4 regions of the Pseudomonas sp. Stari2 genome follow, and region 2 is predicted to be linked to each of the others. Evidence: predicted binding sites of a transcription regulator. Region 2 holds the regulator's gene; each other region holds the start of a gene.
What was found. Region 2 encodes sigma-54, which starts transcription at its own class of promoters, with help from an activator protein. Its sites were predicted from a motif close to ANTGGCATNNANNTTGCTNT; they were not measured.
Positions count from the first base shown of each region.

Region 1: a site for sigma-54 is predicted at 1,230-1,249, ahead of NH234_RS10020 (circularly permuted type 2 ATP-grasp protein). Genes of this name have one in related genera too.
Region 3: a site for sigma-54 is predicted at 1,606-1,625, ahead of NH234_RS08860 (flagellar basal body rod protein FlgF). Genes of this name have one in related genera too.
Region 4: a site for sigma-54 is predicted at 1,299-1,318, ahead of glnA (glutamate--ammonia ligase). Genes of this name have one in related genera too.

Region 1 covers NZ_CP099760.1:2,163,880-2,167,089, reverse strand. The annotation lists gene NH234_RS10020 (circularly permuted type 2 ATP-grasp protein) at 1-1,196, opposite strand, end outside; gene NH234_RS10015 (ribonuclease E inhibitor RraB) at 1,673-2,020, opposite strand; gene NH234_RS10010 (hypothetical protein) at 2,230-2,463, opposite strand; gene speE (polyamine aminopropyltransferase) at 2,618-3,210, opposite strand, start outside.
Region 2 covers NZ_CP099760.1:1,207,334-1,210,543, forward strand. The annotation lists gene ptsN (PTS IIA-like nitrogen regulatory protein PtsN) at 1-164, opposite strand, end outside; gene raiA (ribosome-associated translation inhibitor RaiA) at 176-484, opposite strand; gene NH234_RS05330 (RNA polymerase factor sigma-54) at 558-2,051, opposite strand; gene lptB (LPS export ABC transporter ATP-binding protein) at 2,238-2,963, opposite strand; gene lptA (lipopolysaccharide transport periplasmic protein LptA) at 2,963-3,210, opposite strand, start outside.
Region 3 covers NZ_CP099760.1:1,922,748-1,925,957, reverse strand. The annotation lists gene flgG (flagellar basal-body rod protein FlgG) at 1-765, opposite strand, end outside; gene NH234_RS08860 (flagellar basal body rod protein FlgF) at 811-1,551, opposite strand; gene NH234_RS08855 (sigma-54-dependent transcriptional regulator) at 1,787-3,210, opposite strand, start outside.
Region 4 covers NZ_CP099760.1:584,601-587,810, forward strand. The annotation lists gene glnA (glutamate--ammonia ligase) at 1-1,204, opposite strand, end outside; gene thiI (tRNA uracil 4-sulfurtransferase ThiI) at 1,533-2,987, shown strand; gene typA (translational GTPase TypA) at 3,127-3,210, shown strand, end outside.

The sequences.
Region 1 (3,210 bases), 960 kb from region 2:
ATGTACGCGTGGGGCTTGGCTTTGATCCGCTCGCGGAATGCATCGATTTCCGCGGTTGTCGCCGCCGGCCCCACGAGCATTCCGTAACCGCCGGAGCCCTGGGTTTCCTTGACCACCAGATCCGGAAGATTGGCCAGTACATGGGATAGTTCAGACGGATTACGGCATTGCCAGGTCGGCACGTTCTTCAGGATCGGCTCTTCATCGAGGTAGAAACGGATCATCTCGGTGACGAACGGATACACCGACTTGTCGTCCGCCACCCCGGTGCCGATGGCATTGGCCAGCACCACGTTGCCGGAGCGATACGACGACAGCAGGCCCGGCACGCCGAGCATCGAATCCGGGCGGAATGCCAATGGATCAAGAAACGCGTCGTCGAGTCGGCGGTAGATCACGTCCACCGCTTTCGGGCCGTCGGTGGTGCGCATGAAAACCTTGTCGTCGCGCACGAACAGATCCGCGCCCTCCACCAGCTCCACGCCCATTTCCCGGGCCAGGAACGCATGTTCGAAAAACGCGCTGTTGAACCGCCCCGGTGTCAGCACCACGACACTCGGATCGTCGATCGGGCTTGAGCTTTTCAGGGTGTCGAGCAGCAGATTCGGGTAATGGTCGATCGGAGCGATGCGCTGGGCTGCGAACAGTTCAGGGAACAGGCGCATCATCATCTTGCGGTCTTCGAGCATGTAGCTGACGCCGCTGGGCGTGCGCAGGTTGTCCTCGAGCACGTAATAGGTGCCGTCGCCGTCGCGCACCAGATCGACGCCGGAGATGTGCGAATAGATATCGCGGTGCAGATCCAGCCCCTGCATCGCCAACTGGTATTGCTCGTTGGCCAGCACCTGCTCGGCGGGAATGATCCCGGCCTTGATGATGCGTTGCTCGTGATAAAGGTCGGCGAGAAACATGTTCAACGCCTTGACCCGCTGGATGCAGCCGCGCTCGACGATCCGCCACTCGCTGGCGGGTATGCTGCGCGGAATGGTGTCGAAGGGAATCAGACGTTCTGTCCCTTGCTCGTCCCCGTAGAGCGTGAAAGTGATCCCGGCACGATGGAACAGCAGATCGGCCTCGCGTCGCCGCTGGGCTAGCAGTTCGTCAGGCGTTTCCGCCAGCCAGCGGGCAAACTCCCGGTAATGCGGGCGGATCTGGCCGCCGGCATCGTACATTTCATCAAAATAGGTGCGGATCATGCCGTACTCCTTGTCACTCCGGACCTACAGGCCTTCGCAAGGCCCGTGCCATCGGCATAAACGCTTTGATTTCAATCGGTTGGATATTCACGCCACACGCACCGCACCATTCCTGTGCGGCAAATGCCCCAACCTGATCGCCCCCGCCTCATTGCGACGCAGTCCCGTCGCCTATCACCAGCATAGTCAGAGTTGATTTCACTGCCCGGCGCCGGCTGCGGATAATCCGCGCATCCGCTGCAAAACGTCCCTGACGAAGCACGCAGCCCAACTGATCCGGACTGCCCCGGCAGCCCTCCCGGCCGTAACCCTGACCGGTTTCCTCTCCTTCCGGTCTTCCCTTTCAGCCACCTCTTCAGGTGGCTTTTTTTTGCGCCGGATTCTTGTTTCAGGGTTTTGCCATGCAATGTTCAAGCTGCAGAAACGACAACGGCCGACCCGAAGGTCAGCCGTTGCTCGACGTGTTGCGAGGGTGATCAGTTCAAACGATGGCGGTTGCGCACCTCCTGCTTCACGCCCCAACCTTCGATGATGCCGCCCAGAGGCTCGACCACCGCCGAAAAGCCCTGTTCGAAATCGCCGATGTCGTCGTAGGTTGCGTACATCACCTTGCTCAATTCCAGGGACCACGCGCCGTCGTCGCGCGCACTGACCTGGGCATTGATCGATTCACCGCGAAACTTGCCTGCCGCCCTGCGCGCCCGCTCCTCGTCCGGGAAAATGGCGTAGAACTCGATGGGATGGAATCGGGAAAAATCGAAACCGCCTTCTTTCATGCGGCGCAGCACGTTGCTGCTGATGTCTTCTTGATAGGCTGTGCTCATGAACGTCCCCCTCGCATAGATGGATAGACTTTCCGTATTCCCTGCACTGGCCGAACGGCTCAAGCGCTACGGCAACCGTGTTGCCGGCGGGAAACAAGCATGTAGCTGACAAGACCAGACCTTAGCGATCCGTTCGCTGATCTCGCTTGCAGAGTAGCCCCAAGATAGAGCCGCTGCCAAGGCCTGGTGCGTTACGGACAAGAAGTTTTTCAGACGGGAGTGATGCTGCGGATTTCGATGCTGTTCTGGGTCTTCAGGCTTTTGGCGCCTGCATCGGAGGTACGCCCTTCCAGATCATTGAGATCCAGTGCGGCGGCGACAGGAAGGAGTCGTTCCTTGATCAGTCGTGCGGCCTCATCGTCGCTGGGGCATTCCGCACGTTCGAAGACTTCATCGACAATTTCACCGTGATCATCCACGAAAGTGACTTTCCACTTTTGCATTGGAGCCTCCTCGAACAAACCCGCAAATGGGCTTACAACTATCTCGACTTTTGTCAGGAATGATCGTTCAAAAGGTTTACACCGGTGAAACATGAAAAACATTTCATCTGTGGGAGCGAAGTCGCTTGCTCCCACAGTGATGACGGCTGAGTGATCAGTCGTTGCTTGGCTTGTTCACCGCTTGCAGCACGTATTGCGGCAAGGCGAAGGCGCCGATGTGGATTTCCGGGTTGTAGTAACGGGTGACGATGCCGCTGCCGATAAAGCGCTGCTGCAGGGTTTCGCGGCTCAGCTTGCGGTAGGCCGGGTTGGTCGAGCCCCAGGCGAAGGTCATCGAACCGCCGATGTAGGTCGGCACGGCCGCCTGATAGAAGTGCCAGTCCGGGAACAGGCTGCGCAGGCGACCGGCGGTGGTTTTCACTTCTTCGATCTGCATGAACGGCGTGCCGTTCTGGGTCACGAGGATGCCGCCCTCGTTCAGGCAGCGGTGGCAGGCCTGGTAGAAGTTTTCCGAGAACAGCACTTCGCCCGGGCCGATCGGGTCGGTGGAGTCGGAAATGATCACGTCGAACTTTTCAGTGGTGGTCGCGACGAAACGCATGCCGTCATCGATCACCAGGTTCAGGCGTGGATCGTCGTAAGCGCCCTTGGAGTGGTTCGGCAGAAATTCCTTGCACATGTCGACCACGGTGCCGTCGATCTCGACCATGGTGATGTGCTCGACGCTGGCGTGTTTGGTCACTTCGC
Region 2 (3,210 bases):
AGTTTTTCACGGGCAATCAGCGCCTCGAAGACATCTTGCATCTCCAGATCCGGCTTTTCCCGGGCGATCAGGTTGGCAATTTGTTCGAGGGCTTTCTTTTTACTGCCGCCCGGCACGTTCACCAGGGAACGGCCGGGGGTCAGGATGCTTTCAAGTCGGATCATGGGGGTGGGGGTTATCGACCGGTAGCGCCCTGAAGCAGGCTCTGGGTCTTTTCCTTATGCTTTTTGAGTTGTTTATCAAGCTTGTCGGTCAGCGCGTCGATCGCTGCGTACATATCGGTATGTTCCGCGTTTGCGACGACCTCGTTGCCGGGAATATGCAGCGTGGCTTCGATTTTCTGCTTCAGCTTCTCGACGCACATCGTGACTTGCACGTTGGTGATCTTGTCGAAATGCCCCTCAAGCCTCTTGAGCTTTTGCTCAACGTACTCACGGAGAGGTTGGGTAACTTCCAGTTGGTGTCCACTGATGTTGACTTGCATACAGCTTCTCCTTCGTTGCCAGTGCATAAAGCGGCAGGCCGAAGAGCCTGCCACTGGAACGCTGTAACGTGGCTTACATCAACCGCTTGCGTTCGCTCGAAGGCGCGATCCCGAGGGATTCGCGGTACTTGGCGACGGTGCGGCGAGCCACCTGAATGCCTTGTGCTTCCAGTAAACCAGCGATCTTGCTGTCACTCAACGGCTTTTTCTGATTTTCCGCAGCAACCAGTTTCTTGATGATCGCGCGGATTGCCGTGGACGAGCATTCGCCGCCTTCGGAGGTGCTGACGTGGCTGGAGAAAAAGTATTTCAGTTCATATATGCCCCGTGGGGTATGCATGAATTTTTGTGTGGTTACCCGGGAAATTGTCGACTCGTGCATGCCCACCGCTTCAGCGATGTCATGCAGCACGAGTGGCTTCATGGCTTCGTCGCCGTATTCAAGAAAACCGCGCTGATGCTCGACGATCTGGGTCGCTACTTTCATCAGGGTTTCGTTGCGGCTTTGCAGGCTCTTGATGAACCAGCGGGCTTCCTGCAACTGATTGCGCATGAACGTGTTGTCGGCGCTGGTGTCGGCGCGGCGTACGAAACCGGCGTACTGGGCGTTGACCCGCAGGCGCGGCACCGATTCCTGGTTCAGCTCGACCAGCCAGCGCTCGTTATCCTTGCGCACGATCACGTCAGGCACCACGTATTCGGCTTCGGTGGATTCGATCTGCGAACCAGGGCGCGGATTGAGGCTCTGTACCAGTTCGATGACCTGGCGCAGTTCATCTTCCTTGAGCTTCATGCGCCGCATCAACTGGCTGTAGTCGCGGCTGCCGAGCAGGTCGATGTAATCGGTGACCAGGCGTTTGGCCTCGGCCAGCCAAGGGGTCTTGGCCGACAGCTGGCGCAATTGCAGCAGCAGGCATTCGCCCAGGTTGCGTGCACCAATCCCGGCAGGTTCGAATTGCTGGATGCGGTGCAGGACGGCTTCGATCTCGTCCAGCTCTATGTCGAGCTCCGGGTCGAAGGCGTCGAGGATTTCTTCAAGGGTTTCGTCGAGGTAACCCTGATTGTTGATGCAATCGATCAGGGTCACGGCGATCAGGCGATCGGTGTCGGACATCGGTGCCAGGTTCAACTGCCACAGCAAGTGGCTTTGCAGGCTCTCGCCAGCAGAGGTGCGGGTGGTGAAGTCCCACTCGTCGTCATCGCTGCTTGGCAGGCTGCTGGCGCTGGTCTGGTAGACGTCTTCCCAGGCGGTGTCGACAGGCAGTTCGTTGGGGATTCGCTCGTTCCATTCGCCTTCTTCAAGATTGTCGACCGTTGGGGCGGTCTCCTGATAGGAAGGCTCCTGAATCTCGGTGTTGGGCTTCTGTTCGGCGTTGTCGGCCATGGGATCGGAGTTGTCGAAGTCGTCGCCGTCTTCCTGGCGTTCGAGCATCGGATTGGATTCCAGAGCCTCCTGGATTTCCTGTTGCAGGTCCAGGGTCGACAATTGGAGCAGGCGGATGGCCTGTTGCAGCTGCGGTGTCATCGTCAGCTGCTGGCCCATTCTCAAGACTAGCGATGGTTTCATGGCAGGGGCTTAACACCTTATTCGCCGGCGCTATGCGCCATCCACTACAGGGCGCCGAAGCGCCAAACTTAAGCAAATTATATGCCTGAAACTGTCGTGTTTGCCTAGAGCGCTGTAACAATAAAAGCGTATAAAAGTGCGCTTCAACGTTACAGCACCCGGACGGTCGGTCGAATGCTGTCGCGTTTACAGACGGAACTCGTGACCCAGATACACTTCCTTCACCAGATCGTTGGCGAGGATGGTCGCGGAGTCGCCTTCGGCGATCAGTTGGCCGTCATTGACGATGTAGGCCGTTTCGCAGATATCCAGCGTCTCGCGGACGTTGTGGTCGGTGATCAACACACCGATGCCCTTGGCCTTGAGGTGGTGAATGATCTGCTTGATGTCGCCCACGGAGATCGGGTCGACACCGGCGAACGGTTCGTCGAGCAGGATGAATTTCGGTGCGGTGGCCAGTGCACGGGCAATTTCCACCCGGCGACGCTCACCACCGGACAGGCTCATGCCGAGGTTGTCGCGGATGTGGCTGATGTGGAATTCCTGCAGCAGGCTTTCCAGCTCCTTGCGACGGCCGGCCTTGTCGAGCTCCTGACGGGTCTCGAGGATGGCCATGATGTTGTCGGCTACCGACAGTTTGCGAAAGATCGACGCTTCCTGTGGCAGATAGCCGATACCGGCCTTGGCGCGGCCGTGCATCGGCTGGTGGCTGACGTCCAGGTCGTCGATCAGCACGCGACCCTGATCGGCCTGCACCAGGCCGACGATCATGTAGAAGCAGGTGGTCTTGCCGGCGCCGTTGGGGCCGAGCAGGCCGACGATCTGACCGCTGTCGATTGACAGGCTGACATCGCGCACGACCTGGCGGCTTTTATAGGCCTTGGCAAGGTGCTGAGCTTTCAGGGTTGCCATTACTGGGTTTTCTCGTCGGTTTTCTTCTTCGGCTGGATCACCATGTCAATGCGCGGACGCGCTTCGGTGACTTTGTTGCCGGTGGCACGACCCGCGCTGGCCAGCTTTTTCACCGTGTCATAGACGATTTTCTCGCCTTGGGTGACGTTATTGTCCTTGTCGATGACCTTGGCCTTGTCGATCAGTACTACGCGGTTTTGCTGCGCGTGGTACTGAATGGTCACGCCGTAGCCCTGGACCGGCTTGG
Region 3 (3,210 bases), 720 kb from region 2:
CGAGAGCATCTGGTCGGCGGTGGAGATCACCTTGGAATTCATCTCGTAAGCGCGCTGAGTGGTGATCATGTTGACCATCTCTTCCACGGTACTGACGTTGGAGGTTTCCAGGGTGTTCTGCAGGGTGGTGCCGAAACCGTTCAGGCCCGGAGTACCGACTTGCGGCGCGCCGGAAGCGGCGGTTTCCAGGAACAGGTTGTTGCCCACGGCTTGCAGACCGGCCGGGTTGATGAAGTCAGCGGTCTGCAGGTTGCCGATCACTTGAGAAGCAGCGTTGCCGGCAACGGTGATCGACACGGTGCCGTCACGGCCGACGGTAAAGGTCTGAGCGTTGTTCGGGATGACAATTGCCGGCTCCAGAGCGAAACCGCTGGCGTTGACGATCTGGCCATTGGAGTCGAGGTGGAAAGTACCGTCACGGGTGTAGGACGTGGTGCCATCCGGCTGCAGGATCTGGAAGAAACCACGGCCATCGATGGCCATGTCCAGCGGCTGCTCGGTGGTTTGCAGGCTACCGGCGGTGAAGTTTTTCTGGGTGCCGACGATGCGCACACCGGTACCCACTTGCAGACCCGACGGCAGTTCGCTGTCCTGGGTCGACTGGGCGCCTGGCTGACGCTTGATCTGATACAGCAGGTCCTGGAACTCGGCGCGGTCACGTTTGAAACCCGTGGTCGACACGTTGGCCAGGTTGTTGGAAATGGTGGTCAGGTTGGTGTCCTGGGCGGACAGACCTGTTTTGGCAACCCATAGAGCCGGAAGCATTCGATTCTCCTCGTGCGCCTGTTTTACGGCGCGACGTTCTGATAATTAGCTGATCTGCAAGACCCGAGCCATGGCCTGGTCGTCGTCTTTGGCGGTATTCATCATCTTGACGTGCAACTCGAACTGCTTGGCCAGGGCCAGCACCGAGGTCATCTCTTCCACGGCATTGACGTTGCTCGACTCCAGGAAACCCGACACCAGTTTGACGTTGGCGTCGGCCGGCGCAGGCTGGCCGTCCTTGGTGTAGATCGAACCGTCCAGACCCTTGTTCATGTTCTTGATGTCAGGATTGACCAACTTGATCCGGTCGACTTCGGCCATTACGCGCGGACCCTCGCCCATCGCACGGATACTGATGGTGCCGTCTTCGCCGACTTCCACCTGCTGCTCCGGCGGAATGGCAATCGGGCCGCCATTGCCCAGGACCGGCATGCCGTTGCCGGCACGCAACACGCCAAGGGCGTCGATATTCAGGCTGCCGGTGCGCACGTAGCTTTCGCCGCCATTGGGGTTCTGTACGGCAATGAAGCCGTTGCCGCTGACGGCCACGTCGAGGTCACGCCCGGTCTGCACCAGGGAGCCCGGAGTGAAATCGGTGGCAGGCCGTTCGCTCATGGCAAACGCACGCGCCGGAAAGCTGTCACCGAACACCGGCATCGAACGCGCCTGCTCCAGGTCGCGCTGAAAACCATTGGTGGAGATGTTCGCCAGGTTGTTGGCATGAGCCTTTTGCGCCAGAGCGTTCTGGCTGGCGCCGGTCATTGCCACATAAAGGTACTTGTCCACACTCTTTCCTCTGCATGCCGGACGTTTGCCGCCCACCGCTGTACTGCTGAGCCACAAGCAATTTGCAGACCAACTTTTTTCTGGCGGTCGAGGACCCGATAAACAAAGGACTTGAGGGGTTTTGCGGGAAAGAAGGAAATGTATCGAAGACGAAAAACCGGCGGTGTCATGCCGCTTGGCGGCAATGGTGCTGCGCGATCGCCCCGTGCGTTGCGCAGGAGCGATCGCGCAGGGATCAAGAATCGGTCTTGCCTACCTCATATTCACGCAGTTTGTTGGCAATCGTGGTGTGCGAGACGCCTAGCCGCTTACCCAGTTGCCGACTGCTAGGATGCTCGGAATACAAACGCTCCAGCACTGCTTTCTCGAAGCGCCCGACAATCTCGTCCAGCCCGCCTTCGAGGGAGAAATCGCCAAGCGGCTGACGCACGCCATAGTCTGGCAGACGAATATGTTCGGCTTTGACCGTCCCGCCATCACACAGCGAAACCGCCTGGAACAGCACATTCTCCAGTTGCCTCACGTTGCCCGGCCAATGGTAATGACTGAGCCGATCCATCGCCGCCGGTGCCAGTTTCGGCAACGGACAACCGATCTGCCGACTGGCCTGATCAAGGAAGTGCTCCACCAGCGGCGTCAAACCGTCGAGACATTCGCGCAGCGGCGGAATGTGCAATGAGAGCACGTTGAGGCGGTGGTACAAATCCTGGCGAAACTCGCCGCGAGCACACAACTCTGACAGGTCGACCTGGGTGGCGCAGATCACCCGCACATCCAGATAAACCTCTTCATCACTACCCACTCGACGGAAACATCCGTCCTGCAGGAAGCGCAGCAATTTCACCTGCAAGCGCGGGCTCATTTCGCCGACACCATCAAGGAACAACGTCCCGCCCGCCGTCAGCTCCAGCAGCCCGAGCTTGCCTTCCGCCCGCGCGCCTTCAAAGGCACCGGGACCGTAGCCGAACAGTTCGGTCTCGGCCATCGACTCCGGCAGCCCCGCACAGTTGAGCGCCATCAACGGCGACTGGCCACGCGGGCTCGCCAGGTGACAGGCCCGCGCCAGCAACTCTTTACCGGTGCCGGTTTCGCCTTCAATTAGAAGAGGCGCATCGAGCGGCGCCATGCGCCGGGCTTCGCGCACCACCGCCGCCATCACTTTCGAGCTCTGGAAGATGCTGTCGAAACCACGCAACTCCTGCTTGCGCACGTTATAGATGCGCTCGCCAACCCGGTCCGCCCGGTGCAGCGTCAATACCGCACCGGCCATGGCCTCGCTGTCGTCGTGCTCCGATTGCAGCGGGGCGATGTCGGCCAGAAAGATATCGCCCTTGACCTTGACCCGCATGCCGTTGATTCGCGACTTGTTGGCACGCACCAGTTCCGGCAGGTCGAAGTCTTCGGCGTAACGCGACAGCGGAATCCCCGGCACCTCGTCCACCCGCACCCCGAGCAACTGCGCCGCAGCACGGTTGGCGGCAACGATCGAGCCACCCATATCGATCGACAATACCGGAAACTCCAGTGCACCGAGCAACGCATTCAGCTCCATGTGCCGACGCTCGCTGGGCATCAGCCCTACTCGCTTGACGCCGAACACCCCGGCGATGGCTTCGAATTTGGGCCGCAACGCCTGGAACTGCAGATTGATCAGGTTCG
Region 4 (3,210 bases), 620 kb from region 2:
CAGGCGGCAGGTCGTACAGGTTTTTGTCGGCAGCATCGCCTGGGTGGATCTTGTTCTGGATACCGTCCAGACCGGCCATCAGCAGTGCTGCGAAAGCCAGGTACGGGTTGGCAGCCGGATCCGGGAAACGTGCTTCGATACGACGGCCGCGTGGGCTGTTGACGTAAGGAATACGGATCGAGGCGGAACGGTTGCGAGCCGAGTAGGCCAGCATCACCGGAGCTTCGAAACCTGGCACCAGACGCTTGTAGGAGTTGGTGGCCGGGTTGGTGAAGCCGTTCAGGGCCTTACCGTGCTTGATGATGCCGCCGATGAAGTACAGGGCGGTTTCGGACAGGCCGGCATAGCCTTCGCCAGCGAAGGTGTTCTTGCCATCTTTGGCGATGGACATGTGAACGTGCATACCCGAACCGTTATCGCCGTACAGAGGCTTCGGCATGAAGGTCGCGGTGCGGCCATAGGCATCGGCCACGTTGTGTACAACGTATTTCAGAGTCTGAACTTCGTCAGCTTTCTTCACCAAGGTGTTGAACTTGACACCAATTTCGTTTTGACCGGCAGTCGCCACTTCGTGGTGGTGAACTTCAACGGTCTGACCCATCTCTTCCAGTGCGTTGCACATGGCGGTACGGATTTCGTGGTCGTGGTCGAACGGCGGAACCGGGAAGTAGCCGCCTTTCACGCCTGGACGGTGGCCCTTGTTGCCGCCTTCCACGTCCTGGTCGGACATCCACGAGCCTTGCTCGGAGTAGATCTTGAACATCGAGCCGGAGATGTCGGACTTGAACTTCACTTCGTCGAAGATGAAGAACTCAGGCTCTGGACCGGCGAATACGGTGTCACCGATACCGGTGGTCTTCAGGTATTCCTCGGCGCGGTGGGCGATGGCGCGCGGGTCGCGATCGTAACCCTGCATGGTCGAAGGTTCGATGATGTCGCAGACCAGGATCAGGGTCGGCTCTTCGGTGAACGGGTCCAGAACGGCGGTTTCGTCGTCCGGCAGCAGGATCATGTCGGAGGCTTCGATGCCTTTCCAGCCAGCGATGGAGGAACCGTCGAACATCTTGCCAACTTCGAAGAAGTCGTCTTCCAGCGCATCGCGAGCCGGCATGGTCACGTGGTGCTGAGTGCCTTTGGTGTCCGTGAAGCGCAGATCAATCCACTTGACGTCATGATCTTTGATGAGTTGAACCGACTTCGACATAGTGTCCTCCGGGTGGCTTAGGGCTGGTAGTGGATGCCCTTAAATGTTGGTGATGCCGGCGCGAATACTCTGCCAAGGCAACCTGCCTCACAAGGGAGCAAATTGCATGCCAGTGCCCCAGCATGGGTTTTTTGCCCCAAATTCACGCTTATTAAGGTACGAAACGCATAAAGGCTGAAAATCTCGCCCTTTAATGTAGCGCCACAAGCCGAAAACGACCCGTTTTGGTGCATGCAAAACCTTCTGCACATTAACTGGTTAAACCTTGAGCAATTTCCGCTATAATCCGCGCCCCCCTTTTTCGGCTGGCCCAGCGCGCGCTGTTTTCATGAAACTAATCGTAAAAGTCTTCCCCGAGATCACCATCAAAAGCCGACCTGTCCGGACGAAATTCATCCGCCAGCTGGCCAAGAACATCCGCACCGTGCTCCGCGACCTGGACCCGGCCGTGGTGGTGAACGGCGTGTGGGACAATCTCGAGCTGGAAACCCGCGTAACCGATCCCAAGGCCCTGAAAGAGATGGGCGAGCGCCTGACCTGCATGCCGGGCATCGCGCACTTTCTGCAGATCGACGAGTACCCGCTGGGCGACTTCGACGACATCACCGAGAAGTGCAAGCAGCACTATGGCGATGCACTGGCCGGGAAGATTTTCTCGGTGCGCTGCAAACGTGCGGGCAAGCATGCATTCAGCTCGATGGACATCGAAAAATACGTCGGCAGCAAGCTGCGCCGTGAGTGCGGTGCCGCCGGAATCGACCTGAAAGCGCCGGAAATCGAAGTCCGCATCGAAGTTCGCGACAAACGGTTGTTTGTTATCCACAGCCAGCACAATGGCATCGGCGGCTACCCGCTTGGTGCGCTGGAACAGACGCTCGTATTGATGTCCGGCGGCTTTGACTCGACGGTTGCCGCCTACCAGATCATGCGTCGTGGCCTGATGGCGCACTTCTGCTTCTTCAATCTGGGCGGTCGTGCCCACGAATTGGGCGTGATGGAAGTCGCGCATTTCATCTGGAAGAAGTACGGCAGCTCGCAACGCGTGCTATTTGTCAGTGTCCCGTTCGAAGAAGTGTTGGGCGAAATTCTCGGCAAAGTCGATAACAGTCATATGGGCGTCGTATTGAAGCGTATGATGTTGCGCGCGTCCTCGGCCATCGCCGAGCGTCTGCACATTGATGCGCTGGTCACCGGTGAGGCGATCTCCCAGGTGTCGAGCCAGACGCTGCCGAACCTGTCGGTGATCGACTGCGTGACCGACAAACTGGTCCTGCGCCCGCTGATCGTCGCCCACAAGCAGGACATCATCGACACGGCCAACGAGATCGGCACCGCCGATTTCGCCCGGCACATGCCGGAATACTGCGGGGTCATTTCGGTCAATCCGAAAACCGCCGCCAAGCGTGGTCGCGTTGAGCACGAAGAGCAGGAATTCGACATGGCGGTGCTTGAGCGTGCGCTCGCAAACGCCAGACTGGTGCCGATCGATCGGGTGATCGACGAATTGGGCCAGGATTTGCAAATCGAAGAAGTCAGCGAAGCACTGGCCGGCCAGATCGTCATCGACATCCGTCACCCGGATGCCGCCGAGGATGAGCCGCTGGAGCTCGAGGGCATAGAAGTACAGACGATGCCGTTCTACGCAGTGAACGCTCGTTTCAAGGAGCTGGATCCGACTCGCCAGTACCTGCTGTATTGCGACAAAGGCGTGATGAGTCGCCTGCATGCTCACCATTTGCTCAGTGAGGGGCATGCCAATGTGCGCGTTTATCGACCGAGCTAAGTGCCCGGGGCTGTTTGCCTGTGGCCTGCGTCACCGGCCCCCCGACACCGCCGTCAAGCTGTAACGGCCATGCCGGACACTACTGCTAATCGCTGCCAAGACTTGTCAGCAAACCGAATCCTCTGATCGAGATACACAAGTGATCGAAAATCTACGCAACATCGCCATCATTGCCCACGTTGACCATGGTAAGACCACCCTGGTAGACAAACTCCTGCGTCAA